DNA from 4 places in the Pseudomonas sp. LB3P58 genome. Region 3 is predicted to be linked to each of the others. Evidence: predicted binding sites of a transcription regulator. Region 3 holds the regulator's gene; each other region holds the start of a gene.
What was found. Region 3 encodes FliA, which starts transcription of late flagellar genes. Its sites were predicted from a motif close to CTAAAGTTTNNNNNNNNNNNGCCGNTAA; they were not measured.

Region 1: a site for FliA is predicted at 4,399-4,426, ahead of ACYZTZ_RS28740 (methyl-accepting chemotaxis protein). Genes of this name have one in related genera too.
Region 2: a site for FliA is predicted at 3,990-4,017, ahead of ACYZTZ_RS22210 (flagellar protein MotY). Genes of this name have one in related genera too.
Region 4: a site for FliA is predicted at 5,468-5,495, ahead of ACYZTZ_RS12160 (methyl-accepting chemotaxis protein). Genes of this name have one in related genera too.

What each region holds. Positions count from the first base shown of each region.
Region 1 is NZ_JBUBVE010000001.1:6,142,883-6,150,149, reverse strand. It holds gene ACYZTZ_RS28750 (amino acid adenylation domain-containing protein) at 1-1,845, shown strand, start outside; gene ACYZTZ_RS28745 (SRPBCC family protein) at 1,877-2,344, shown strand; gene ACYZTZ_RS28740 (methyl-accepting chemotaxis protein) at 2,402-4,282, opposite strand; partial or broken gene ACYZTZ_RS28735 (sigma-70 family RNA polymerase sigma factor) at 4,519-4,759, shown strand; rRNA gene rrf (5S ribosomal RNA) at 4,916-5,031, opposite strand; rRNA gene rrf (5S ribosomal RNA) at 5,138-5,253, opposite strand; rRNA gene ACYZTZ_RS28720 (23S ribosomal RNA) at 5,422-7,267, opposite strand, start outside.
Region 2 is NZ_JBUBVE010000001.1:4,770,292-4,777,558, forward strand. It holds gene ACYZTZ_RS22195 (response regulator transcription factor) at 1-272, opposite strand, end outside; gene ACYZTZ_RS22200 (hypothetical protein) at 851-1,483, shown strand; gene ACYZTZ_RS22205 (argininosuccinate synthase) at 1,669-2,886, opposite strand; gene ACYZTZ_RS22210 (flagellar protein MotY) at 3,016-3,924, opposite strand; gene pyrC (dihydroorotase) at 4,084-5,130, shown strand; gene rnt (ribonuclease T) at 5,127-5,804, shown strand; gene ACYZTZ_RS22225 (peroxiredoxin) at 5,874-6,476, opposite strand; gene ACYZTZ_RS22230 (bacterioferritin-associated ferredoxin) at 6,779-6,997, shown strand; gene bfr (bacterioferritin) at 7,196-7,267, shown strand, end outside.
Region 3 is NZ_JBUBVE010000001.1:1,108,336-1,115,602, forward strand. It holds gene flhF (flagellar biosynthesis protein FlhF) at 1-898, shown strand, start outside; gene fleN (flagellar synthesis regulator FleN) at 1,015-1,845, shown strand; gene fliA (RNA polymerase sigma factor FliA) at 1,842-2,582, shown strand; gene ACYZTZ_RS05165 (chemotaxis response regulator CheY) at 2,750-3,121, shown strand; gene ACYZTZ_RS05170 (protein phosphatase CheZ) at 3,152-3,940, shown strand; gene ACYZTZ_RS05175 (chemotaxis protein CheA) at 3,978-6,221, shown strand; gene ACYZTZ_RS05180 (protein-glutamate methylesterase/protein-glutamine glutaminase) at 6,271-7,267, shown strand, end outside.
Region 4 is NZ_JBUBVE010000001.1:2,582,140-2,589,406, reverse strand. It holds gene ACYZTZ_RS12195 (MFS transporter) at 1-750, shown strand, start outside; gene ACYZTZ_RS12190 (alpha/beta hydrolase family protein) at 854-1,891, opposite strand; gene ACYZTZ_RS12185 (FMN-dependent NADH-azoreductase) at 2,071-2,682, opposite strand; gene ACYZTZ_RS12180 (LysR substrate-binding domain-containing protein) at 2,812-3,720, shown strand; gene ACYZTZ_RS12175 (MmcQ/YjbR family DNA-binding protein) at 3,717-4,076, shown strand; gene ACYZTZ_RS12170 (DUF1294 domain-containing protein) at 4,073-4,501, opposite strand; gene ACYZTZ_RS12165 (undecaprenyl-diphosphate phosphatase) at 4,498-5,328, opposite strand; gene ACYZTZ_RS12160 (methyl-accepting chemotaxis protein) at 5,623-7,257, shown strand.

The DNA.
Region 1 (7,267 bases), 5.0 Mb from region 3:
CAGCAGACCGCTGAACGTTATCTGAACCTGAGCCTGCCGAATGGCCAGAGCCTGCGCGCCTACCGCACTGGCGACATGGCGAAGTGGACCCGCGACGGCATCGAGCTGTGCGGGCGGCGCGACAATCAGGTGAAGATTCGCGGCTTTCGGGTCGAGCCGGAAGAGATCGAGCGCTGCCTGCGCGACAGTCAGTTGTACCGCCAGGTGGCGGTGGTTATCGACAGCCAGCGCCGGATTCTGGCCTTCCTCGCGCAGCCTCAGGAGGATCAACCCGGCACCGCTCGCGAAGCGCTGAAAGCTCACTCGATACAGTTTCTGCCGGATTACATGCAGCCCACAGCGTGGACCGAACTGCCGAACATGCCGTTCGCCAGCAACGGCAAGGTCGACCGCAAGGCGCTGCTGGCGATGCCCGTGAATGTGTCCGAAAACACGCTGCGGCGCTTGCCCGCCAGTGTCGATGAGGCGCTGTTGCTGGAGATCTGGGCCGAGCTGCTGGAGCTGCCGGCCAGCGATATTTCCACCGACGAAAGCTTCTTCAATCTGGGCGGCCACTCGATCCTGCTGTCGCGCATGTTGTTGCGTCTGCGTGAGGAATTCGGTCGCAGCATCTCGATCAACCGCTTCATCGAATTGCCGACCATCACCAAGTTGGCGACCTTGGTGCGCGGCTCCGGCACCGAAGAGGTATTGAGCGAAAAAGCCTTGGCCGATGCCTTCCGCGAACTGGATATCCAGCCGTTGCCAGTCAACCGCATGGGCGATGTGCACAAGGTGATCGTTACCGGCGCCAACAGCTTTGTCGGCGTGCACATCGTCGAAGCGTTGCTCGCCTGGGGCGCCAGCGAAGTCGCCTGCCTGGTGCGCGACGGCGGTGGGCAATCAGCGGCCGAGCGGTTTACCCATGCACTGCGAGAAAACCGTCTGGAGCATCTGGACCTGAGTCGGGTGCGGGTTTATGCGGCGGACATTACGCGTCCGTCATTGGGGCTCGAAGCGGATGTTTACGAGCGACTGGATCGGCAGTTCGGCGCGTTGGTGCATAACGCCGCCAACGTCAATCACGTACTCGATTACGAGTCGCTGGCGCGGGACAACGTCGAGCCGATTTTCGAGTGCCTTCGGTTGTGCGAAGGGCGCAGCAAGAAGATCTTCAACTTCGTCTCGACGCTCTCGGCTTCCAGCACGATTGCCGCCGATGGACGGGTGCTGGAATTGCCCGCCGCGCAGACCCCGCCGATCTACATCAAGAACGGCTACAACCTGTCCAAATGGGTCGGTGAGCGGATCCTCGAACGCGCTCGCGAACGTGGCGTACGGGTCAATCTTTACCGCCCCGGCAACATCAGTTTCAACAGCCTCACCGGTGTCTGCCAGCCTCACAAAAATCGCTTGATGCTGATGCTCAAAGGCTCGATCCAGCTCGGCCAGGTGCCGGAATTCGCGCTGAATTTCGACCTGATGCCGGTGGACTTTCTAGCCCGCTTCATCGCCTTCCATGCCAGCCGTTATTCAGCCGAAAAAGCGGTGTTCAACCTGCACAACCCCGAGCCTCTGAGCTGGGACAACTACGTCGCGTCATTTCGTGAGGCGGGTCGGAAGTTTTCCATGGTCAGCGTCGCCGACTGGCAGCAGCAACTGGGCCGGGTCGACAGCGACAACGCGTTGTTCGGCGTGCTTGGTTTCTACCTAAACGGCTTCGAGGAAGACATCGGCGACATCTCAATGATCGGCCACGCCAACGCCCAGGCGGGCGTACGGCAGATGGGCGCGCATTACCCGGAAAAATCCCCGGCGCTGCTACGTCGCGGCTGCGATTACCTGAAAGAAATCAACTTCATCTGATTCAACCCAACCCCAAGAATGGAGCAAGACCATGAGCACTCTGCAACCCGATACCCTGATCAAGAATCCTCAAGGCTGCCACGTGGTGTCCTCGGTGGAAGTGCCGGCCGATGCCAAGAAGGTCTGGGCGGTGGTCGGTAACTTTGCCGGCTTCGATCAATTCATTCCGGCGCTGTCGCACATCGAGATGACCGGTGAAGGCGTGTCGTCCCTGCGCAAGAAATTCTTCAAGGACGGCAACCTGGTGGTCGAGCAACTCAACTCCCGGGATGACCAGGCGCTGAACATGACCTGGACCACAATTTACAACACCTTGGGCGTGGCCAATTTGTGGGCGGCGATGAGTGTTGAACCGTTGGGCGCGGGCAAATCCCGAGCGACCTGGACCATCATCGCCGAACCCGCACAGGGCGGCGCGGAGGCGTTGCCGGGGTTCACGGATTTCGTGCAGGGTTTTGCCGATGACTCGATGAATAATGTGCAGAAGCTGTTTGCGTAAGGCATGAAAAAGCCCGCTGTGGATCACTCCACAGCGGGCTTCTTTTACATCGTTTGATCAGATCTTGAAGCTATCAACCAACTGCTTCAACCGGTTCGCCTGCAGGGACAACGCATCGCAATCCTTCAACGTTTCATTGAGGTTGGCCACGCTTTGCTGGTTCAGCAGGTTGATCTGGTTAACGTCGACGTTGAGGGTTTCCACAACCGCCGTCTGCTCTTCGGTCGCCGCGGCCACCGACTGGTTCATACCGTCGATTTCGCCGATGCGCTGGGTCACGCTGACCAGTCGCAGACCGGCCTGGTTCGCCACTTCGACGCTCTGCTCGCTGGAGACCTGACTGGCGTTCATGGTGGTCACCGCTTCACGAGAACCGATCTGCAGCGAGGTGATCATCTTGTGGATCTCCTCCGCCGATTCCTGAGTACGGTGAGCGAGGTTACGCACCTCGTCCGCCACCACCGCAAAACCACGACCGGCTTCACCAGCGCGGGCCGCTTCGATGGCCGCGTTGAGCGCGAGCAAGTTGGTCTGCTGGGAGATGCCTTTGATCACATCCAGAATGTGCCCGATGTTGTCGGTGCTGGCATTCAGGGTTTCGATCTGCGTGCAGGACAGGCTGATTTTCTGCGACAACTCGGTCATCGCCAGAATGGTTTTCTCCACCACCTGACGACCGTCATCGGCCTGCTCGCTCGCGCCGCTGGCGTGTTGGGAAGCATCGGCGGCGTTGCGGGCGATTTCCTGGGTGGCGGCGCCCAACTGGTTGATCGCCGCGGCCACACTGTTGGTGCGGGCGCTTTGCTCGTCGGAACCGACGATCGAGGCGTTGGACGAAGCCATCACCCGCTGCGACAGGTCGTGAACCTGGCGGGTGGCCGACGACACTTCGGAAATCGACGCGTGAATTCGCTCCACGAACTGATTGAACGAACCACCAAGCTCACCGAACTCGTCTTTGCTTTCCACAACCAGACGCCGGGTCAGGTCGCCCTCGCCTTGAGCGATGTCCTGCATCGCACGGCTCATGGTGGTCAGCGGACGCATCAGCACGTTGATCAGCAGGCTCAGCAGCACGGCAATGGCCGTCACGGCGATGAACATCGCGATCAGCGCAGAAGTGCGGAACTGGCTGAGTGGCGCGTAGGCCTTGTCCTTGTCGATCGACAGACCGATGTACCACTCGGCATTCGGCAAACCACTGACCGGAGTAAACGAAAGGATGCGGTCCTGCTTGTTCAGGGTGACTTCCTGATTGCCCTTCTCGATGCGCACCCCGGCGTTCGGGTAGATGTCCTTCAGGTTTTTCATCACTTGGTCTTTGTCCGGGCTGACGATCACCTGACCGTCGGCGCTGACCAGGAATGCGTGGCCGATGCCACCGAAATCCACCGAGTTAATGATCTTCACCAGCGTTTCCAGGCTCAGGTCACCACCGACCACACCGAGTAACTCGCCGTTCTTTTTCACCGGCAGGGCGATGGTCACCACCAGGCCACCGACGGCAGCCATGTAAGGCGGGGTCAGCATGGTCTTGTCGGCAGCCACAGCCTGTTTGTACCAGGGACGCTGACGCGGATCGTAACCGTCAGGCATCTTCGCGTCCGGGCGCTGAGTAAACACGCCGTTGGCCTGGCCCACGTAGGTGAACTGGAAGTTCGAGGTCAGGGCCGGTTGACTGACCAGCCCCGGGAGGTCGGCATTGGCACCTTGATGGGCGACGTTTTGCGCGAGGTTTTCCAGTACCAGCACACGGCCGCTCATCCAGTTCTGCACGCTGCTGGCGGTCAGATCGCCGGCCTGCTGGACGCTGGATTCAAGGTTTTGACGGATGGTGTTTCGCTGCAGATAGTCGTTGTACAAAGTGAACAACGCAAAAGCCAGCACCACGACGCCGGAGGCGGCCAGAAGGATTTTATGGCTGAATTTGAGATTCATTTCATGGGACTTCTTATGCAAAAAGTGGGGATGCGTTCCGGGTTGCAACATTCCAAGTAACAGCGCAGGCAGGGCTCTGGGGCCGCTCTACTTTGGTGCACGCATGTCTCATCAGGCTGTCGGCACAAACCGGAGAAAACTTAGGCGTTTGTACGAAATGGTCGGTATTCGTATCAGATACCCGCCGAACGGCGTGCCAGAGCGCCTGATCAGCCCCTTTGTGATGACGGTTGTTCGTGCGGCAGTTACAAATTCCCCGCGCCTTTCTGTGAAGGATTGCCTGTGGTCTGGTGATCGACCATTAGCGCCGTGAAAAAACGAACGCGCCCGCCTGGAATCATCGCCCATTTACCCGAGTCCAAAACTCGGAATGTCGAAGCGCGGGAATTAGTGCTTGAGTTGCTGGAAAGCGCCGAGCAAATGGGTTTGTCTCTGCGTTCAGTGGAGCGCTACGCGGCCGACGCGCGGTATCGCTGATGCCTGTAGATAACCTGTCGCTGAAACGGCGCGGTGAACCGCATCAGCAGGTGCTGCATCTCGCCCATTTACAGCTGATTGCCCTTTTGAGCGTTTAGCGAACCCAGAACGACAAAACCCCTACCTGCATACGCAGATAGGGGTTTCGGAATTTAATCTTGACGATGACCTACTCTCACATGGGGAAACCCCACACTACCATCGGCGATGCATCGTTTCACTGCTGAGTTCGGGATGGGATCAGGTGGTTCCAATGCTCTATGGTCGTCAAGAAATTCTGTGACCAGCCCGTTACAGCGTAACGTGCCAGCAAAACTGGTGACTTCTACTAAAACAAAACCCCTACCTGCATACGCAGATAGGGGTTTCGGAATTTAATCTTGACGATGACCTACTCTCACATGGGGAAACCCCACACTACCATCGGCGATGCATCGTTTCACTGCTGAGTTCGGGATGGGATCAGGTGGTTCCAATGCTCTATGGTCGTCAAGAAATTCGGGTACTGAGTCGCGACCTGTTGGTCTCGCTTCAGCAAATTGGGTATGTGACAGCAGGTGTTTTGTGAGTATCTCGAACTTTCGGTTCGTTTCGTCTTCACACACCGCAATCTGGCCTCTTTCGTTTCTTCAACTAGGAGCATCAAATTGCTTGGGTGTTATATGGTCAAGCCTCACGGGCAATTAGTATTGGTTAGCTCAACGCCTCACAGCGCTTACACACCCAACCTATCAACGTCGTAGTCTTCGACGGCCCTTCAGGGGACTCAAGGTCCCAGTGAGATCTCATCTTGAGGCTAGTTTCCCGCTTAGATGCTTTCAGCGGTTATCTATTCCGAACATAGCTACCCGGCAATGCCACTGGCGTGACAACCGGAACACCAGAGGTTCGTCCACTCCGGTCCTCTCGTACTAGGAGCAGCCCCTCTCAAATCTCAAACGTCCACGGCAGATAGGGACCGAACTGTCTCACGACGTTCTAAACCCAGCTCGCGTACCACTTTAAATGGCGAACAGCCATACCCTTGGGACCGGCTTCAGCCCCAGGATGTGATGAGCCGACATCGAGGTGCCAAACACCGCCGTCGATATGAACTCTTGGGCGGTATCAGCCTGTTATCCCCGGAGTACCTTTTATCCGTTGAGCGATGGCCCTTCCATACAGAACCACCGGATCACTAAGACCTACTTTCGTACCTGCTCGACGTGTCTGTCTCGCAGTCAAGCGCGCTTTTGCCTTTATACTCTACGACCGATTTCCGACCGGTCTGAGCGCACCTTCGTACTCCTCCGTTACTCTTTAGGAGGAGACCGCCCCAGTCAAACTACCCACCATACACTGTCCTCGATCCGGATAACGGACCTGAGTTAGAACCTCAAAGTTGCCAGGGTGGTATTTCAAGGTTGGCTCCACGCGAACTGGCGTCCACGCTTCAAAGCCTCCCACCTATCCTACACAAGCAAATTCAAAGTCCAGTGCAAAGCTATAGTAAAGGTTCACGGGGTCTTTCCGTCTAGCCGCGGATACACTGCATCTTCACAGCGATTTCAATTTCACTGAGTCTCGGGTGGAGACAGCGCCGCCATCGTTACGCCATTCGTGCAGGTCGGAACTTACCCGACAAGGAATTTCGCTACCTTAGGACCGTTATAGTTACGGCCGCCGTTTACCGGGGCTTCGATCAAGAGCTTCGCGTTAGCTAACCCCATCAATTAACCTTCCGGCACCGGGCAGGCGTCACACCCTATACGTCCACTTTCGTGTTTGCAGAGTGCTGTGTTTTTAATAAACAGTCGCAGCGGCCTGGTATCTTCGACCGGCATGGGCTTACGCAGTAAATGCTTCACCCTCACCGGCGCACCTTCTCCCGAAGTTACGGTGCCATTTTGCCTAGTTCCTTCACCCGAGTTCTCTCAAGCGCCTTGGTATTCTCTACCCAACCACCTGTGTCGGTTTGGGGTACGGTTCCTGGTTACCTGAAGCTTAGAAGCTTTTCTTGGAAGCATGGCATCAACCACTTCGTCACCCAAAGGGTAACTCGTCATCAGCTCTCGGCCTTAGAATCCCGGATTTACCTAAGATTCCAGCCTACCACCTTAAACTTGGACAACCAACGCCAAGCTGGCCTAGCCTTCTCCGTCCCTCCATCGCAATAACCAGAAGTACAGGAATATTAACCTGTTTTCCATCGACTACGCTTTTCAGCCTCGCCTTAGGGACCGACTAACCCTGCGTCGATTAACGTTGCGCAGGAAACCTTGGTCTTTCGGCGTGGGTGTTTTTCACACCCATTGTCGTTACTCATGTCAGCATTCGCACTTCTGATACCTCCAGCAAGCTTCTCAACTCACCTTCACAGGCTTACAGAACGCTCCTCTACCGCATCACCTAAGTGATACCCGTAGCTTCGGTGTATGGTTTGAGCCCCGTTACATCTTCCGCGCAGGCCGACTCGACTAGTGAGCTATTACGCTTTCTTTAAAGGGTGGCTGCTTCTAAGCCAACCTC
Region 2 (7,267 bases), 3.7 Mb from region 3:
CGCATGGAAAAATGCCCAGGCGCCTGGGAAGTTAGTATCAGTACTTTCATGGGCATTGCTGTCGATGTCAGACGCGCAATGACTTCCAGCCCATCAAGTTTCGGTATTCCAATATCCAGGATGACAATATCCGGCATATGCTCACGGGCAAGTTGCAACGCATCCACGCCATTATCTGTCTCTGCAATAACTTCGTAGCCGTGACGCTCCATTAGCATACGTACCGCAAGACGAATGACGGGGTGATCATCCACGATCAGCACTTTATTCATGGGCAAGTCCAATTTTCGCTGTTCGAATTTTTAGAGCCCGCACGATAGCCTAGTCGTTTCACCCATGGCATGCCGCCCCCCTCGGCCACCCACACCGAGAGACATTCCCTACAGACATTAAAGAATAGTCTTACAAAATTCCCAAAAATACCGTGGGGTAAAAATTTTATCAGCCTGAAAACATTTCGATTATCCGCAGTTTTTTTGTTTCTGTTTACAACCAGAAAACCAAATAACAGGGTTCGTCGCAAGAGATCCAACGAATGCCGACTATTGAGCTACCCTTAAAAGTAACTGATATTTACCACTTGAAACCCCACACCACAAACATCGCACATCAGAATGTAATAAAAAATCACACCAAGCAACACTTCAACAACAAACTCAACCCATCACCACCTAAAACCCAAACAACAGAGGTACCCGCCGAACGCTCAATACCGTTACTATCAAACCTTCGAAACCTAAAACTCAAAAGGAGTGCTGCACAAATATAAACACCGACCACTTAGTTATTAAAATCAAAACCAATAACATCAACCAACCGAGAAAAGACAATATTCCAATGAGCAAAAAACATGAACAAATCAAAGAAAAAAATCATCAACCCCATGACAGTTATTGCAATATTTGCCGCTATTTCTGAAACATCGGCCGCCGTCTCACTGCCCTTTCTCGACAATAAGGAGCGGGAGCTCTATGTCTGGTTCCTGATCAGCTTCCCTTTTTATTTACTTTTTCTTTTCTTCGCCACACTCAACTTCAACTACCGGTCGCTGTACGCGCCCTCCGATTTCGGCAAGGGAAAGCATTTTATAAAAGTGATGGACAACGCTGAACGCGGTCAGCAGCCCGATAACCTGAAGGACCCTCCCGTCCGGATCGGTATTCAAACGGGCCTCTCGGCTCTACAGCACGTTTGCCTGGCCGAGCAGTTAAAAAACCTGCACATCGTCGATGCGCGGTGGCTAAACAAGAAAATGGAATTCGGTGCATGGATTGAAAAAAACCGGCACCCACAGGGAAGCCCAGCACAAGTGATCGTATTTCTCACCTGTACCGATTCGGAGGCATTACTGAAGGAAAGCGCAAGCAAGCAATCAAAACAGGCAAAGAATCGCAGCAGCCCAACGCTTTGCATTGCTTACAATTTGAATTCACGCGGTCTGACGATTCTTGATCACTCTTTTTACCTGACACGCAGCAGGTAACGCTTGAAGAGCATTCAGAGAGAGGAAACAGAAGGAAGGTATTACAGATACAAAAAGAGCGCTGATAACACGATGTCCGGCAGGAAAACTCCCCCCTATTCAGAAATTGTGGCCTTGTCACCGACAAGGCCACAACTCTATTACCGTGGTTCCACTACGGTCGTTCCACTACGGTTTCAAAGATCTCAGAAAAGCTTCCGGCCTTTGTTCGCCGCAATACGCATGCGCAAGGCGTTGAGCTTGATGAAGCCCGCCGCGTCGGCCTGGTTGTAGGCGCCGCCATCTTCTTCGAAGGTCGCGATGTTGGCATCGAACAACGATTCGTCAGACTTGCGACCGGTGACGATCACGTTGCCCTTGTACAGCTTCAGGCGCACAACGCCGTTCACGTGGGCCTGGGACGCGTCGATCATCTGTTGCAGCATCAGACGCTCAGGGCTCCACCAGTAACCGGTGTAGATCAGGCTGGCGTATTTAGGCATCAGCTCGTCTTTGAGGTGAGCCACTTCGCGGTCCAGGGTGATCGATTCGATCGCACGGTGAGCGCGCAGCATGATGGTGCCGCCAGGGGTTTCGTAGCAGCCACGGGACTTCATGCCCACGTAACGGTTCTCGACGATGTCGAGACGGCCGATACCGTGTTCGCCACCGATACGGTTCAGGGTCGCCAGCACGGTGGCCGGGGTCATTTCGACGCCGTCCAGTGCGACGATGTCGCCGTTGCGGTAGGTCAGTTCCAGGTATTGCGCTTTATCTGGAGCCTTCTCCGGGGAGACGGTCCATTTCCACATGTCTTCTTCGTGCTCGGTCCAGGTGTCTTCCAGCACGCCGCCTTCATAGGAGATGTGCAGCAGGTTGGCATCCATCGAGTACGGGGATTTTTTCTTGCCGTGACGCTCGATCGGGATGTTGTGCTTTTCAGCATAATCCATCAGCTTTTCACGGGAGAGCAGATCCCATTCGCGCCACGGAGCAATCACTTTCACGCCTGGCTTCAAGGCGTAGGCGCCCAGTTCGAAACGAACCTGGTCGTTGCCCTTGCCGGTGGCGCCGTGGGAAATGGCGTCAGCACCGGTTTCGTTGGCGATTTCGATCAAGCGCTTGGCGATCAACGGACGAGCGATGGAAGTACCCAGCAGGTACTCGCCTTCGTAAACGGTGTTGGCGCGGAACATCGGGAAAACGAAATCGCGCACGAATTCTTCGCGCAAGTCGTCGATGTAGATCTCTTTCACGCCCATGGCCTGTGCCTTGGCGCGTGCAGGTTCGACCTCTTCGCCCTGACCCAGGTCAGCGGTGAAGGTCACGACTTCACAGTTATAAGTATCCTGCAGCCACTTGAGGATCACCGAAGTGTCCAGGCCGCCGGAATACGCCAGAACGACCTTGTTTACGTCCGCCATGCCATCACTCCACGGGGTTCTACGGAAAGCCGTCAAGTCTACCGCTCATGCAGGATAATTTACAGAGGCGCGACAGCTTATGACGACGAAGCGACAGATTATGTCGAGTGAGCGACGATAACAGCGGGTTCAGGAGGTCGACGCGGCACTCGCCGATACAGTGGCCTGAGGGGCCGGCTTTTCGGTGGGCGCAACACGCGCGAGTTGCACATTGACCCGACGGTTCTTCGCCCGGTTGGCGGAATTGGTATTGGGCGCCAATGGATAACGCTCGCCGTGAAAGCGCACAGTGATTTGTGACTCCTGAACACCGTTGGCCTTGAAGAACTCCATGACGGCCAAGGCCCGACGCCGCGACAAATCACGATTGGTCAGGCGGTTGCCGCTGTTATCGGAGTGGCCATCGAGTTCGATGTGGTTGACCGTCGGGTCGGCCTTCATGAACTCCAGCATCACTTGTAATTGCGCCTTGGCCTGCGCGTCGAGATCGATGCCTTCGCCAGGGAAGCCGATCTGCGATTGTTTAACCTGCTCGAAATTCTTCGGCAGCAGCTTCGCCACGCAGCCCTGATAATCGTTAAACGCCTGGCTGAACTTGACTGGCAACAGACGCACTTCCGACACCCGGCCATCGCCCGAGTAATGTCGAACGACCGGACTGCGACCATCCATCAGGCCACTGAGCAAGCGGCCAGCCTGAACTTGCGAACTGTTGAACAACACATTGCCGCTGCCGATTCGTACAGAACCGAGGTTAATGTCGCCACGCCCCGGCTGCCAGGGTGCAGCCGCCGCCAGCAAGGTGGCCGAACCGCCGCCGATCATTGAGTTATAGGCCTTCAGACGGAACGTCGCTTGCTCGCCAGCGCGACGCACGAATTCGCCCGAACCAAAATCGGTGATGGGCTGAGTCAGGCGGCACTCGAACTTGTCTCCTTCGACCGTCCACTCGATGCTCTCCAGACGGGTCTGGAAAGTGAGCGCCATCGCAGGAAGGCTGGCAAACACGCTGAGCAAGGCTAAATAACGCTGGCGCACGGGAGGCTCCACTGGCTTCTACAACAAAAAGACCGACACACAGATGTTTACGGCATACCTGTTGGATATCGGAAGCTTCCAGCAAAACTTGATAGCGAGTGCCTGGAAGAGTCTTTTCCGGTAGCATTCCCCTCAGTTTGACCCGCCTGGAATCCCCTCATGTCCGACCGCCTGACCCTGCTGCGTCCCGACGACTGGCATATTCATCTTCGCGATGGTGCTGTGTTGCCCAATACAGTCGCGGATGTCGCGCGCACCTTTGGTCGCGCCATCATCATGCCCAACCTGGTACCTCCGGTGCGTAACACCGCTGAAGCCGACGGCTATCGCCAGCGGATTCTCGCTGCACGCCCGGCCGGCAGCCGCTTCGAACCGTTGATGGTGCTGTACCTGACCGACCGCACCCAGCCCGAAGAAATTCGCGAGGCCAAGGCCAGCGGCTTCATTCACGCCGCCAAGCTGTACCCGGCCGGCGCGACCACCAACTCGGACTCTGGTGTCACCAGCATCGACAAGATTTTCCCTGCACTTGAGGCCATGGCCGAAGTCGGGATGCCCTTGCTGGTTCACGGTGAAGTCACCCGTGGCGATGTCGACGTGTTCGATCGCGAAAAATTCTTCATCGATGAGCACATGCGTCGTGTGGTCGAGCGCTTCCCGAGCCTCAAAGTGGTGTTCGAACACATCACCACCGCTGACGCCGTGCAGTTCGTCAACGAGGCTTCGGCCAATGTTGGCGCGACCATCACCGCGCATCACCTGCTGTACAACCGCAACCACATGCTGGTGGGCGGGATTCGGCCGCACTTCTATTGCCTGCCGATCCTCAAGCGCAACACCCATCAGGAAGCCCTGCTCGACGCCGCCACCAGCGGCAGCGACAAGTTCTTCCTCGGCACCGACTCGGCGCCCCATGCCCAGCACGCCAAAGAAGCCGCTTGCGGCTGTGCCGGTTGCTACACCGCTTATGCAGCGATCGAGATGTATGCCGAAGCCTTCGAACAGCGCAACGCGCTGGACAAGCTCGAAGCCTTCGCCAGCCTGAACGGCCCTCGTTTCTACGGCCTGCCGGTGAACACCGATCGCATCACCCTGGTCCGCGAAGAGTGGACCGCCCCAACCAGCCTGCCATTTGGCGAGCTGACCGTAATCCCGCTGCGCGCCGGTGAAAAACTGCGCTGGCGCCTGCTGGAGGAACACGCGTGAGTGAAGACCATTTCGACGACGAACAGGACGGTCAAGGCGGCGGAGGTGGTTCGCGCCACCCGATGGCTGAGCGCTTCCGTGGATACCTGCCAGTCGTTGTCGACGTTGAAACCGGTGGTTTCAACTCTGCCACTGACGCCTTGCTGGAAATCGCCGCAACCACCATCGGCATGGATGAAAAAGGGTTTGTGTACCCCGACCACACCTACTTCTTTCGCGTAGAGCCTTTTGAAGGCGCGAACATCGAAGCAGCCGCTCTGGAATTTACCGGGATCAAACTCGATCACCCGCTGCGCATGGCAGTGAGTGAAGAAGCAGCGCTGACCGACATCTTCCGCGGCATCCGCAAGGCCCTGAAAGCCAACGGTTGCAAACGGGCGATTCTGGTCGGGCACAACAGCAGCTTCGATCTGGGTTTCCTCAACGCCGCTGTCGCACGCCTGGACATGAAGCGTAACCCGTTTCATCCGTTCTCGAGCTTCGATACCGCGACCCTGGCCGGTCTGGCTTACGGCCAAACCGTACTGGCCAAGGCCTGTTCGGCAGCCGACATCGACTTCGACGGTCGTGAGGCCCACTCGGCTCGCTACGACACCGAGAAGACGGCCGAGTTGTTCTGCGGCATCGTCAATCGCTGGAAACAAATGGGCGGCTGGGAAGACTACAACGACTGATCGTTGGGTTTATCCCGCCCATAAAAAAACCGGCCTCAACGGCCGGTTTTTTTATGCCTCAAACGTGCCTTACAGCGCAGCAGCGTGCTCGGTCAGGTAAGCCGCGACGCCTTCGGTCGAAGCGGTCATGCCTTTGTCGCCTTTTTTCCAGTTGGCAGGGCAAACTTCACCGTGCTCTTCGTGGAATTGCAGAGCGTCGACCAGACGAACCAGCTCTTCGATGTTACGGCCCAGCGGCAGGTCGTTGATGATCTGCGAGCGGACAACGCCTTTGTCGTCGATCAGGAACGCACCACGGAAAGCTACGCCGTCAGCGGACTGAACGTCGTAAGCCTTCATGATTTCCTGCTTGATATCGGCAGCCATGGTGTAACGGACCTGGCCGATACCACCATTGTTGACCGGGGTGTTGCGCCAGGCGTTGTGGGTGAAGTGCGAGTCGATCGAAACGGCGATCACTTCAACGTTGCGTGCCTTGAAGTCAGACATGCGGTTGTCCAGAGCGATCAGCTCGGACGGGCAAACGAAGGTGAAGTCCAGTGGGTAGAAGAACACCAGGCCGTATTTGCCTTTGATGGCCGACGACAGGGTGAAGCTGTCTACGATTTCGCCATTGCCGAGTACGGCCGGTACGGTGAAGTCTGGGGCTTGTTTGCCTACGAGTACGCTCATTGGATATCTCCTGGTGTAAAAACGTGAAGTTCCGGGTTTGCGCCAGCCTGCCACCTTCAGGCGACAGCCCTGTGACACGAACCCGCTTCATAAGGACCGGCCATCATACACTGCGTTTTTGCCCTGTCCTTAACGGTTTTTTTGTCAGGGGAAATGCTATCGACAGGTTTTCCTCGTGATCGACGCTGAGGGGAAACCGTTCGTCAGCCCTGAGCAAAGCTTTCAGAAACCACTTTGACAATCATTCTCGTTAACATTAAGATCCATCGCAATTGAGTCACAACCAGCGACGGTTTTCACTTATGTATGTTTGCCTCTGCACTGGCGTCACCGACGGTCAAATCCGCGAAGCGATCTATGAAGGTTGCTGCAGCTATAAGGAAGTCCGTCAGGCCACCGGCGTAGCTAGCCAATGCGGTAAATGTGCCTGCCTTGCCAAGGAAGTGGTCCGCGAAACCCTGACCAAATTGCAATCGGCCCAGGCCGCGATTCCCTACCCTGTAGAATTTACTGCCGCGTAAGTAACGTATTTCAAAGAACCGGACTTGATGTCCGGTTTTTTTATGTCTGAAAATCAATCGCTTACGCTCTAGACGCGGAACACAAACATTCTTATTCAGATTAATTTTCACTTAAGTTTCAATAACTTAGGTTTGACACTCTTAATTACGCGGCTCAAACTCAGCCTTATAGACAGCTACTTAGGGCAGGACCCCATCATGAAAGGCGACGTTACAGTCATCCAGCATCTCAACAAGATCCTTGCCAATGAGCTGGTCGCGATCAATCAA
Region 3 (7,267 bases):
CGAACTGATGGAAGTGCAACTCGGCTCCCTGGCCTGGAATCAGCTGCAAGGCAGCCGTCCGGCCCAGGCCAATCTTTGGCGTCGCCTGCAACGCATCGGCCTGTCCGGCCCGTTGTCGCGCGATTTGCTGGCGCTGATTACCGATATTGAAGAACCTCGTCAGGCCTGGCGCATGTTGCTGGCACACCTGGCGCGGATGATCGCCACACCGGAAGTCGAGCCTCTGGAAGAGGGCGGCGTGATTGCCATGGTCGGCCCTGCCGGCATGGGCAAGACCACCACCCTGGCCAAGCTAGCGGCCCGTTACGTGCTCAAGTACGGCGCGCAGAATATCGCGCTGGTCAGCATGGACAGCTATCGAATTGGTGCTCAGGAACAACTCAAGACGTTGGGCCGGATCCTCAATGTGTCGGTGACGCATGTCGATCCGGGCCAATCGCTGGTGCAGGCGCTGGAGCCTTTGCTGCGCAAACGCGTGGTGCTGATCGATACCGCGGGCCTTCAGGCCAGCGATCCGGCACTGCGCATGCAGCTCGAAAGCCTGGCCGGTCGTGGCATCAAATCAAAAAATTACCTGGTCCTGGCAACCACCAGCCAGAAACAGGTTCTAACGGCCGCTTATCACAGTTACAAGCGTTGTGGGCTCGCTGGCTGCATCCTGACTAAACTGGATGAAACGGCAAGTCTGGGCGAGGTGTTGAGCCTGGCCATCAGTCATGAATTGCCGGTGGCCTACCTGACCGATGGCCCGCGGATTCCGGATGATTTGCATCTACCGCGTCGTCATCAGTTGGTCAGTCGCGCCGTCAGCGTGCAAATGCAAGAAGAACCCAGCGAAGAAGCCATGGCTGACATGTTCGCTGATATTTACCACAGCCCGACCAAGCAGGTTGGCTGAGGTATTAATGAACAGTTTTTGTACCTACATCGATGGTCTGCCATGCATTGTTCAGTTAGTGAACGCGCAGCCAGTAATGTGGCCTCCGTCTAAGTAAGACAAGGTAAAGAAAATTCATGGGCAGCATGCATCCCGTACAGGTGATCGCGGTGACCGGCGGCAAAGGTGGCGTCGGGAAGACTAACGTGTCAGTGAACTTGTCCCTGGCTCTAGCTGAGCTCGGCCGGCGCGTCATGCTGCTGGACGCTGATCTGGGGCTGGCGAACGTCGACGTCCTTCTGGGACTGACACCCAAACGTACTTTGGCCGACGTGATCGAAGGCCGCTGCGAGCTGCGCGACGTACTGTTGCAGGGCCCTGGCGGCATTCGCATCGTCCCGGCCGCGTCCGGCACACAGAGCATGGTTCATTTGAGCCCGGCGCAACACGCCGGCCTGATCCAGGCGTTCAGCGATATCGGCGACAACCTCGACGTGCTGGTGATCGACACCGCTGCGGGTATTGGTGAGTCGGTCGTCAGTTTCGTTCGCGCAGCGCAAGAAGTCTTGCTGGTGGTCTGCGACGAACCGACCTCGATCACAGATGCCTACGCACTGATCAAACTGCTGAACCGCGATTACGGCATGAACCGCTTCCGCGTCCTGGCCAACATGGCCCAGAGCCCGCAGGAAGGTCGCAACCTGTTCGCCAAGTTGACCAAGGTCACGGATCGCTTCCTTGACGTCGCCTTACAATACGTCGGCGCGGTGCCTTACGACGAAAGTGTGCGCAAGGCAGTGCAAAAGCAGCGCGCCGTCTACGAAGCCTTCCCTCGGTCCAAGTGCTCACTGGCGTTCAAGGCCATTGCACAGAAGGTCGATACCTGGCCGCTGCCTGCCAACCCGCGTGGGCACCTGGAGTTTTTCGTCGAGCGCCTCGTGCAACAAACCGCAGGACCTGTGCTATGACAGCCAGTGGCTACAACCTCTACAAGAAGTCGGCACGTGACGCGCAGTACGAGCTGATCGAGCGTTACGCGCCACTGGTTAAACGCATTGCCTACCACTTGCTGGCGCGTCTGCCAGCCAGTGTCCAGGTCGAAGACCTGATCCAGGCCGGGATGATCGGCCTGCTTGAAGTGTCGACCAAATACGACGCCAGCAAAGGCGCGAGTTTCGAGACGTACGCGGGCATACGAATCCGTGGCGCGATGCTCGATGAAGTACGCAAGGGGGACTGGGCGCCACGTTCGGTCCACCGCAATACCCGGATGGTCAGCGACGCAATTCGCTCTATTGAAGCTAAAACCGGCCGTGACGCTAAAGATCACGAGGTTGCGGCCGAACTCCAATTGAGTCTCGACGATTATTACGGGATTTTGAACGACACCCTGGGCAGCCGGCTATTCAGTTTCGACGATCTGTTGCAGGACGGCGAACACGAAGGGCTGCACGAGGATGGCGCCAGTGCTCATCTCGAGCCGTCACGCGATCTGGAAGATGAACGCTTCCAGGCGGCGCTGGCGGACGCGATTGCCAATTTGCCGGAGCGTGAGCGACTGGTGTTGGCGCTGTACTACGACGAAGAGTTGAATCTCAAGGAAATCGGTGAGGTCCTGGGGGTCAGCGAATCTCGGGTCAGCCAGTTACACAGCCAGTGCGCGGCCCGTTTGCGGGGGCGTTTGGGGGAGTGGCGAGCGCGCTGAAGGCAGTGTGGGGACACTGCGAACGCGGCGGGTGGGGTGTTGAACCGTACCGGTCCCGATCTGTTGTGCTCCAGACAGTCATTGAGTGCTTTGCCGGATTGATTGAAATGGCGCGTCCAGGTGCTGGGCGCGTTTAAGACTGCTTGGAGGTCGAATTGGACAAGAACATGAAAATCCTCATCGTTGATGACTTCTCAACGATGCGGCGGATCATTAAAAACCTGTTGCGTGACCTTGGGTTCACCAACACGGTCGAGGCCGACGATGGCACTACTGCCATTCCGGTTCTCAACAGCGGCAGCATCGACTTTCTGGTAACAGACTGGAACATGCCTGGCATGACCGGTATCGACCTGCTGCGCCACGTGCGTGCCGATGAAAAGCTCAAGCACCTGCCGGTGCTGATGGTGACCGCTGAAGCCAAGCGCGAGCAGATCATCGAGGCAGCCCAGGCCGGTGTTAACGGCTATGTGGTCAAGCCCTTCACGGCCCAGGCGTTAAAAGAAAAAATCGAGAAGATTTTCGAACGCATCGGTTGATGTGCGAAGCCACTGCGCCACGGGGGAGCTATGGAGCATAACGAGTCTTCACAGGGCGATTTCGAATCGACTCTGAAAAAACACGCGGTCGAACTGGTCGAAAGCCTTGAAAAAGGCAGGTTCGGCGACGCTGTGCAACTGATCCATGAGCTCAATCAGACCCGTGACCGTGGCCTGTATCAGGAAGTGGGCAAGCTCACTCGCGAGCTGCATAGCGCGATCGTCAATTTCCAGATTGACCCGCACATGCCGCAAGCCGAGGAAGTCTCGCAGATCACGGATGCCACCGAGCGTCTGGGTTATGTGGTCAAGCTGACCGAGGCGGCTGCCAACCGCACCATGGACCTGGTGGAAAACGCCACGCCGCTGGTCAACGGCCTGAGCAACGAAGCCCAGGCCTTGAGCACCGACTGGGGACGGTTCATGCGTCGCGAAGTCGGGGCTGAAGAGTTCCGCGAGCTGGCCCGGCGAGTCGACGGTTTCCTGACACGCAGCAGCGAAGACAATCGCGTTGTGTCGAGCAACCTCAACGACATTCTGCTCGCTCAGGATTACCAGGACCTCACCGGTCAGGTGATCAAGCGCGTGACCCAATTGGTCACCGAAGTTGAAAGCAACCTGCTCAAGCTCGTGCTTATGGCCAGTCAGGTGGACCGCTTTGCGGGCATCGAACATGACCGTGAAGCGATGCTGGCAGAAAAAGATCCGCAAAAACATCTCTCTCAGGGTGAAGGTCCGCAGATTCATGCCGATAAAAGAGAAGACGTTGTGTCCGGTCAGGACGATGTGGACGATTTGCTATCCAGTCTTGGATTTTAGGTTTTTAGGTTTTTAGACCTTTAGGAGCACCCCCTTAATGAGCTTCGGCGCCGATGAAGAGATCCTTCAGGATTTCCTGGTTGAGGCCGGCGAGATTCTAGAGCAACTGTCCGAACAGCTGGTCGAGCTTGAAAGCCGACCAGACGATGCGGACTTGCTCAATGCAATTTTTCGCGGTTTTCACACTGTAAAAGGAGGCGCCGGCTTCCTCCAGCTCAACGAGCTGGTGGAGTGCTGTCACATCGCCGAGAACGTGTTCGACATCCTGCGCAAGGGTGAACGTCGCGTCGACTCGGAACTGATGGACGTGGTTCTCGAAGCGCTGGATGCGGTGAACGGCATGTTTACCGAAGTCCGCGAACGCAGCCCGATCACGGCTGCCACGCCAGAATTGCTTGCGGCACTGGCCCGTCTGGCCGAGCCGCAAACCGCCGATGAAACGGCACCGGTCGCCGAGGTGGTGGAAGAACCTGCCGCCGAGAGCGAATCGGGTGACATCACCGATAACGAATTCGAACAACTGCTGGACTCGCTGAACGCCGTCAAGGCTCAGGCAGAAGCCCCGGCAGCTGTGCCAGCGCCGAGCAGCAATGCGGCGGCCAGCGACGAAATCACCGATGCCGAGTTCGAGTCGTTGCTCGATCAACTGCACGGTAAAGGCCAGTTCGCCGTCGATGCGGTAGCCCCGGCACCAGCCGCACCGGCTGCCCCGAAAGCGGCAGGCGACAGCTCCGATATCACTGACGACGAGTTCGAAGCACTGCTCGATCAGCTGCACGGCAAGGGCAACTTTGCCGTTGATGCGCTGGAATCGGCCATTGCTGCGGTCCCGGCCCCGGCTGCACCCACCGCTAAAGCGGCTGGCGGCGATCTGATCTCCGATCACGAGTTCGAATCGCTGCTCGACGAATTGCACGGCAAAGGCAAGTTCACCGAGGTTGGCACTGGTGCAGTGGTTTCTGCTCCTGTCGCCAAGGCGCCAGCACCGGCTGCGAAACCCGTTGCCAAAGCGCCCGAGCCTAAAGCCGAAGCGCCGAAGCCTGCCGCTGCTGCTGCACCGGCTCCGGCCCGTGCCCCGGCTGCGCCGCCACCGGAAAAACCGGCCAGCGAAGCCGAAACCACCGTGCGGGTCGATACCGCGCGTCTCGACGAAATCATGAACATGGTCGGCGAGTTGGTACTGGTGCGTAACCGCTTGGTCCGTCTGGGCCTCAACAGCGGCGACGAAGCCATGTCCAAAGCCGTGTCGAACCTCGACGTGGTCACGGCCGACCTGCAAACCGCGGTCATGAAGACCCGGATGCAACCGATCAAGAAGGTCTTCGGGCGCTTCCCGCGTCTGGTTCGCGACCTGGCTCGCCAGCTCAAGAAAGAGATCAACCTGGAACTGGTCGGCGAAGAAACCGACCTCGACAAGAACCTCGTCGAGGCCCTGGCCGACCCGCTGGTCCACTTGGTGCGCAACTCGGTCGACCACGGTATTGAAGAGCCGGCCGAGCGTGAAGCGATGGGCAAGCCTCGCAGCGGCAAGGTGATCCTGTCCGCTGAACAGGAAGGCGACCACATCCTGCTGTCCATCTCCGATGACGGCAAGGGCATGGACGCCGATGTTCTGCGCGGCATTGCCGTGAAGAAAGGCTTGATGGACAAGGATGCAGCGGATCGCCTCAGCGAATCCGATTGCTTCAACCTGATCTTCGCGCCGGGTTTCTCGACCAAGACCGAAATTTCCGATGTCTCCGGACGCGGCGTGGGCATGGACGTGGTGAAAACCAAAATCGCCCAGCTCAACGGCACCATCAATATCTATTCGACCAAGGGCAAGGGCTCGAAGATCGTCATCAAGGTCCCGTTGACCCTGGCGATCATGCCGACGCTGATGGTCATGCTGGGCAACCAGGCGTTTGCGTTCCCGCTGGTGAACGTCAACGAAATCTTCCACCTCGACCTGTCGACCACCAACGTCGTGGACGGCCAGGAAGTGGTGATCGTGCGGGACAAGGCGCTGCCATTGTTCTACCTCAAACGCTGGCTGGTCAGCTCCGCCGCTCATGAAGAGCAGCGCGAAGGCCACGTGGTGATCCTTTCGGTGGGCACTCAGCGGATCGGCTTCGTCGTCGATCAACTGGTGGGCCAGGAAGAAGTGGTCATCAAGCCATTGGGCAAAATGCTCCAGGGAACCCCGGGCATGTCCGGCGCCACCATCACCGGTGACGGCCGCATTGCGCTGATTCTCGATGTTCCGAGCATGCTCAAGCGTTACGCCGCACGGCGTATTTGATTCTGGTGGAGCGGGGCGACTGAGCCTCGCTCCGTCTAACGGAGTGTTTATGGCAGTTAAAGTCCTGGTGGTGGACGATTCGGGGTTTTTCCGCCGCCGCGTCTCGGAAATTCTTTCAGCGGATCCGAATATCCAGGTCGTCGGCACGGCGACCAACGGAAAAGAGGCGATTGATCAGGCGCTGGCCCTCAAGCCAGACGTGATCACCATGGACTACGAGATGCCGATGATGGATGGCATCACGGCGGTGCGGCACATCATGCAGCGCTGCCCGACCCCGGTGTTGATGTTCTCCTCGCTGACCCACGAAGGCGCTCGGGTAACCCTCGACGCGCTGGACGCTGGCGCGGTGGATTTCCTGCCGAAGAATTTCGAAGACATCTCCCGCAACCCGGAGAAGGTCAAGCAACTGCTGTGCGAGAAGATTCTCAGCATTTCGCGCAGTAACCGTCGCGCCAACACCTACAGCGCTCCGGCACCTGTCGCCGCACCCGCCCCGACGCCCGCACCTTCGAGCGTCAGCAGCTACGGCAGCAGCGCGCCTGCGCGTCCGGCACCGGCTCCGATTCCGGCGCGTACGCACGCCCCGGCCTCGTCGTCGCCCGCGCCGAAACGCAAAGCTTACAAACTGGTCGCCATCGGTACGTCCACTGGTGGTCCGGTTGCCCTGCAGCGGGTTCTGACCCAATTGCCGGCCAACTTCCCCGCACCGATCGTATTGATCCAGCACATGCCGGCCGCCTTCACCAAGGCCTTCGCCGAACGTCTGGACAAGCTTTGTCGCATCAGCGTCAAGGAAGCCGAGGATGGCGACATCCTGCGTCCGGGCCTGGCGTTGCTGGCGCCGGGTGGCAAGCAAATGATGATCGACGGCCGTGGCGCGGTGAAAATCCTCCCGGGCGACGAACGTCTGAACTACAAGCCGTGCGTGGACATCACCTTTGGTTCCGCGGCCAAGACTTACGGTGACAAAGTTCTGGCGGTTGTGTTGACCGGCATGGGCGCCGACGGTCGTGAGGGCGCGCGTCTGCTCAAGCAGGGCGGCA
Region 4 (7,267 bases), 1.5 Mb from region 3:
ACCGCGCGATCGATCTCCTGGAACGGCATCGCCTCCTACGGCGCCATCGCTATTGGTGCGCCGCTGGGCGTGGTGATGGTCGGCGAGCTGGGGTTCGCCAGTCTTGGGGTCGCGCTGTCGGTGCTGGCGCTGGCGGCGTTGTTGCTGATCCGAAACAAACCCTCGGTGCCGGTGATTCGCGGCGAGCGCCTGCCGTTCTGGGCGGTGTTCGGGCGCATTGCGCCGTTCGGCGCGAGCCTGAGCCTCGCCTCCATCGGTTATGGCACGTTAACCACCTTTATTACCCTGTATTACGTCAGCCGTGGCTGGGCCGGCGCGGCTTATTGCCTGACGGTGTTCGGCGTGTGTTTCATCCTGGCGCGACTGTTGTTCATCTCCAGCATCAGCCGTTTCGGTGGGTTCACCTCGGCCATTGCCTGTATGTGCATTGAAACGGTGGGCCTGGTGTTGCTGTGGCTCGCGCCTTCGACCGGTTATGCGCTGATCGGCGCAGGCCTGACCGGGTTCGGTCTGTCACTGGTGTATCCGGCGCTGGGAGTCGAAGCGATCAAGCAAGTGCCCAATTCCAGTCGCGGGGCGGGATTGAGTGCTTACGCGGTGTTTTTCGATCTGGCGCTGGCGATTGCCGGGCCGTTGATGGGTGCGGTGGCGCTGAACCTGGGGTACACGTGGATTTTCTTCAGCGCGGCGTTGTTGTCGGTGGCAGGACTCGGTTTGACCCTGTTACTGAAACGCCGCGCCATGGACTGACACTGCAATCCACTGTGGGAGCGGGCTTGCTCGCGAAGGCGGTGGGTCAGTTGACATTAATACTGACTGATACACCGCCTTCGCGAGCAAGCCCGCTCCCACATTACTGATCCGCCGTCTGCATTCCGGCCCGGGTCGGTTTGCCAAGCGCATGAGAGAAGAAACGACCCGCTTCGGAAATCATGTTGCGATGGATGTCTTTGCGGTCGACACCATCGGCATCGGTACACAGCGCCGGCATGGCGAGGATCTGCTCTTCATTGCAAGGCGCCAGGAACACAAAGTGCCCTGCCCCCGCCAGCAACTTGAAGTCCGGTGCGATCGGCAGTTTGCGCGCCAGGGCCGCGGCATTCTTGTCGAACGCCACCAGTTTGTCGCCGTCGCCGCTGTAGAGCAGCACCGGCACATGCACGTCGGCCAGGGTATGGCGGCCAAACTTCAGGCTCAGCGGCGCCATGAGCAGCAAGGCGCGAACCCGTGGGTCAGCCACCGGTTGCAAGTCATCGCGGTCAGCAATCAATTCGCCTTGGGTGTTGCAGGCATCGCGGTCGTCCGGGCGCTCCTGACAATAGCGGCGCAGACGGTCCAGGTCGGGTGTCGCGCCGGACAGAATCAGCGCCGTCTCCCCGCCCGCCGAATAACCGATCACACCCACCTGATCGGCATTGACGAAGGGCGCGAGCATTCGATCACCCAGCGTCGCGGTAATGGCTTCGGAAATCTGGATGGGCCGACCGTAAAGGTTACTCAAAGTACCAAGGCGGCTGTGGTCTTTGGAGTTGTCACCGGGATGGATCACCGCCACCACCACAAACCCTTTGCGTGCCAGCGACGTGGCGAGATCGTTTAAAGCCAGCGGGGTTCCGGTGTTGCCGTGGGACAGCATCAGCATCGGGAAACGACCGATGGCGACTCGGGTGTCTTCGCCCGCTTCGACCGTGTAGCCCTCGAGGATGCTGGAGTGTTCCTTGTCGCTGGAGGGATAGAAGGCGATGGCGCGCATCGGTTGCAAGTCCAGAGGGTCGAGAAAGCTCATCTCATGGAAACCGACGCTCCAGTGAGGATGCGGCGCAGGCGCGGCGTGCACTGAGTTCAGGCTGCTGAGCAGGCAAATCAGTAAGGTTGCACAAAGACGCACCATGGGAGGCTCCACCTGGCTACTGACCGGGGACGTTAATCCTCGAAAGCATAACTCGGGCCACTATTCAATGAAATTCCGAAACAGCCAGAAACAAAAAACTCCGTATCTGGCACTTGCGTGATCAGAATACAGAGTTTTTTGGGTATTGCCCGAGCTGTTTGATTTTCTTTACAGAAGCCTTACGCAGCGGCGAACAACTGCTCGCTGATTTGCGTGTGAGCGTCGCTCATGGCTTTGGTGCGGACTTCGTCACCGTAGGCAAGGCCATGGGCACGGACGAACTCGAGGTCAGTGATACCGATGAAGCCGAACAGCACCTTCAAGTACTCTTCGTGAGCCACACCTGTGGCCTGACCCGCATGCAGACCGCCGGAAGTCGATACGATCACGACTTTCTTGCCACCGCACAGGCCTTCAGGGCCGGCTTCGGTGTAACGGAAGGTCTGACCGGCAACAGCGATGCGGTCGATCCAGGCCTTGAGTTGGGTCGGGATGGTGAAGTTGTACATCGGAGCTGCAATCACCACGGCATCGGCGGCGAGGAATTCGGCCAGGGTGGTGGCGCTCAGCTCGGCTTCGTGTTGCTGGGCGGCGTTACGCAGCTCAGCGGTGGTGCCGGCGGCAACCAGGGTCGTGGCGGAGAAATGGCTGATGGCATCGGCGGCCAGGTCGCGGTAGGTCACTACGGCAGTCGGCTCTGCGGTTTGCCAGGCTTTAACGACTTCGCTGCTCAGCTGACGGGAAGCCGAGTTGTCACCAAGAATGCTCGAATCGATATGCAGCAGTTTCATGTGGGATCTCCAGGTGAGGATCGCTATGAGGCGATCTGATGGGGAGAATCCTACAGGCGAAACCAATAGCTGATTAGACGGCAACAATGCGATAGTTCGTCCTACTGATAGAACAATCGAGCTCACACCATGCAAGACCTCAATGATCTCTACTACTTCGCCAAAGTGGTTGAAGCCGGTGGCTTCGCGGCGGCCGGGCGTTTGCTCGGAATTCCCAAGTCGCGATTGTCGCGGCGCATCGCCGAGCTGGAAGAGCGCCTCGGCGCGCGCTTGCTGCAACGCACCACCCGACAACTCAAGCTGACCGCCGTGGGCGAACGTTACCTGCGGCACTGTCAGGCGATGCTGCTGGAAGCTGAAATGGCCGATGAAGCCGTCGCCAGCATGTCCAGCGAACCTCGCGGGCGTTTGCGGGTGTCCTGCCCCGTCGGGTTGGCCCACGAAATTCTGCCGACAGTGATCAGCGACTTCCTTGAGAAGTATCCTCAGGTTCAACTGGAGGTCATGTTGCTCAACCGCCGCGTCGACCTGGTGACCGAGGGCGTCGATGTGGCGCTACGGGTGCGTGAGTTGGGGGATGAGGATCCGCTGCTGGTCACCCGACGTTTGCGCCAGGCGCAGATGGCGATGGTCGCCAGCCCCGGTTTTTTGCACGGGCGTGAAATCAACCACCCCGAAGACCTGAAAAACCTGCCCGTGCTCGGCGCCCTGGAAGCCGACCGCCTGGTGCATATCCGCCTGCTCGACCAACAGGGCAAAAGCTGCGATCTCACCCTCGAAGCGCGATTGGGCATCGATGACTTTATCGTGCGCAAGGCCTGCACTCTCGCCGGCCAGGGTTTTACCATGCTGCCGATGATGTATTGCGAGCAGGAACTGGAAAACGGCTCGCTGGTGCAGTTGTTGCCCGACTGGTCGTTGCCTGGCGGCTGGCTGCAAGCGGTCTACCCTCATCGACGCGGGGTGATGCCGGCCGTACGCGCCTGGCTCGACCATTTGATCGAATCATTCAATGCTTGTGGGGACCGACTGATATGAAGGCTGGACGTATGAGCGAAGAGGATGTCGCGCAATTCTGTCTCGCGCTGCCGGGTGCGCGGGAAGACTACAAGTGGGGTGGCGTACGGGTGTTTTCGATTGCAGGGAACAAGATGTTTGCCTTGCAGAACCTGCGGGGCGAATCCCTGGCCTTCAAGGTCGACAAGGACTTGTTTCTCGGTCATTGCGACCGCCCGGGAATCCGCCCGGCGCCGTATCTGGCGCGGGCTCAGTGGATCATCATGGAAACGCCCTACCCGTTGGGCCCTGAAGAGCTGCAAGGCTTGTTGCAGCGTTCCCATCAATTGGTGGTGAGCAAGTTGCCCAAGCGCACTCAGGTCGGACTGCTGCTTTAAAGCAGCGCGAACAGATGGGCCCCGAGAAACAGCTGGTCGATCCAGAACACCTGATGCATCAGCACGATGATCCAGAACACCAACTGATACGAGATCTTGCGCGTCTTGTGCCGAAACACCTGCTGGGCCAGTAAGGCGCCCGGCCAGCCGCCGGCGAGTTCCACCGCATGCAGCACGTTCTCGGGTGTGCGCCAATGGTCGGCGCGCGCCTTGCGTTTGTCGCTCCAGTACAGCAAGAACGCCAGCAGGCTGACGACCCCGTACGCCGCCAGGGGAATCACCGAAACCCCACGCAGCCACAACGACATCGAGCCAAACAGCGGCAGCGCGCACAGCACCGCAAACACCAACAGTTTCAGCTGAAGATTGCGGACCTCTCCAGCGGGTTTGCGTCCGGGGTTGTTGCGCGCGCTGGCGTCATTCATGGCTTGACCGCGGCCCAGTCAACCCAGCCAAACTGCCAGGTGGCCAGGATGACCAGGCCGAATACGATACGGTACCAGGCGAACGCGGCGTAGCTGTGGCTGGCGATGAACTTGAGCAAGCCCCTGACGGCAATCATTGCAAAGATGAACGCGGTCACGAAGCCGATCGCGAACACCGGAAAGTCCGACGGGACGAACAGGCTGCGGTATTTGTAGCCCGAGTAAACGGCCGCAGCGACCATGGTCGGCATCGCCAGAAAGAACGAGAACTCGGTAGCGGTCTTGCGCGACAGCCCGAACAACAAGCCACCAATGATCGTCGAGCCGGAACGCGAAGTACCGGGAATCATCGCCAGGCACTGGGCGAAGCCGACTTTCAGGGCATCTTTCCAGGTGATCTCATCAACGGTGTCGGCATGCACTTCATGCTGACGCTTTTCGGCCCACAACATGACGATCCCGCCCACAACCAACGCCGTCGCGACGGTGATCGGATTGAACAGGTATTTGTGGATCAAATCGGAAAAAATTACCCCCAGTACCACGGCCGGCATGAAGGCAATCAGCAGGTTTGCGGTAAAGCGGCGAGCGCCGGGCTGCGTTGGCAAACCGGTCACCACATCGATGATCTTGCGGCGGAACTCCCACACCACCGCCAGAATCGCCCCCAGCTGAATAATAATGTTGAAAGCGATGGCTCGCTCGCCACCGAAGTTGAGCAAATCCGCCACAATGATTTGGTGTCCGGTGCTGGAAATCGGCAAAAACTCCGTCAGCCCTTCCACAACGCCCAAAATCAATGCCTGTAAGGCCGTCCAAAGATCCATCAATCCCCCAAGAAGCGATGCGTCACGGCATGCCTCGTAAATATTTTTTCAGAACGTTGATTGCGGTCAGCGTCGCTGCTGCACCGCGCGCATAGAATCCAGACGGAACCATAAAAATTCCGTGAAAAATCAACTTGGATTCAGGTTTTTCCGCGCGGGGCCGAAATCCTATCAGACAAGTCTGATTAACGCTGCCGCGTTATTGGACTTGGGTCGGATATGACCGATTGGCAAAGTGTGGTTGGATGCTGGCGATCATTTATTACAAGAAAAAGAAACCGGAGTGACAGCGTTATGAACAGCTTGCGCAGTATGTCGATCAGCCGGCGTTTGTGGCTCATCTTGATCGTGGCCGTCCTGATGCTAATGACGTTGGGCGTCTTGATGCTCAAGCAGATTCACGATGACCTGTACCACGCCAAGGCTCAGAAAACCCAGCATGTGGTGCAAACCGCCAGTGGCATTCTGACCTATTACCACGACCTCGAAACCGCCGGCACGCTCACCCGCGATGCTGCACAGAAGCAGGCTCTGAGCGCCGTTCGCGGTCTGCGCTATGACCAGAACGACTACTTCTGGATCAATGACCTGACGCCGGTGATGATCATGCACCCGGCCAACCCGAAACTCGATGGCCAGAACCTCTCGGCGATCCGCGACCCGGACGGTTTTGCCCTGTTTAACGAAATGGTCGCCCTCGCCAAGTCCAAAGGTGCCGGCACCGTCGACTATCGCTGGCCGAAACCGGGCGCCAGTGCACCGGTAGAAAAAACCTCCTACATCAAACTCTTCGAGCCCTGGGGTTGGGTGATCGGTTCGGGCGTGTATATCGATGACATGCAGGCCGAGTTCTATGGCCAGGTCTGGAAGGCCTCGCTCGTTGGGCTGGTGATTGCCCTGATCATGGCGCTGCTGGTCATCCTGATTGCTCGCAGCATCGTGCGTCCACTGCAGGAAACCGTGAACGCCATGGCCAACATCGCCAGCGGCGAGAGCGACCTGACCCACAGCCTCGACACCCATGGCCAGGATGAAGTCACGCAACTGGCACACCACTTCAACGCCTTCACCGCCAAGCTGCGACTGGTGATCCGTGAACTGCAAGTGTCCGCCAGTGCCCTGGGCCAGTCTTCCAGCGAATTGGGCAACGACGCCGCCCAGGCCCAGCAACGCAGTCAGCAACAGTCCCAGCAAATGGAACTGGTGGCCACAGCCATCAATGAAGTGACGTATGGCGTGCACGACGTCGCGAAAAACGCCGAGCACGCCGCCAGCGAAATGCGCGATGCCGAGTCTCAGGCGCAGCAAGGCCAGGTCAACATCGATGGCAGCCTGCAACAGATCGACAAGCTGTCGTCGACCATCGATCAGGCGGTGGAAGTGATTCGCACCCTGGCCGCCGAAAGCACACAGATCGGCAGCGTCCTCGAAGTGATCCGCTCCATCGCCGAGCAAACCAACCTGCTGGCCCTCAACGCAGCCATCGAAGCCGCCCGGGCCGGTGAGCAAGGTCGAGGTTTTGCGGTGGTGGCCGATGAAGTGCGACTGCTGGCCCAGCGTACCCAGAAGTCCACGGCAGAGATCCAGTCGATGATCGAACGCCTGCAAAGCCACTCCGAAGCGGCGGTCAAAGTCATCGGCGACAGCAGCCGTGCATCGCAGTCGACCATCGAGCAGGCCGGTCTGGCCGGCGCAAGCCTGAATGCCATTGCCCAGGCGCTGCGCAACCTCAACGGGTTGAACGCTTCCATCGCCAGCGCAACCTTGCAACAGGCGCATGTGGTCGAGGACATCAACCAGAACGTCACCCAGGCGGCCGGTTTGTCCCACAGCACGGCGCTGGCGGCCGAACAGTCGAGCGTGGCCAGCGTTCATCTGAAGGAATTGAGTGAGCAATTGAACGGGCTGCTCAAGCAGTTCCGGGTGTAACGACAGCCCC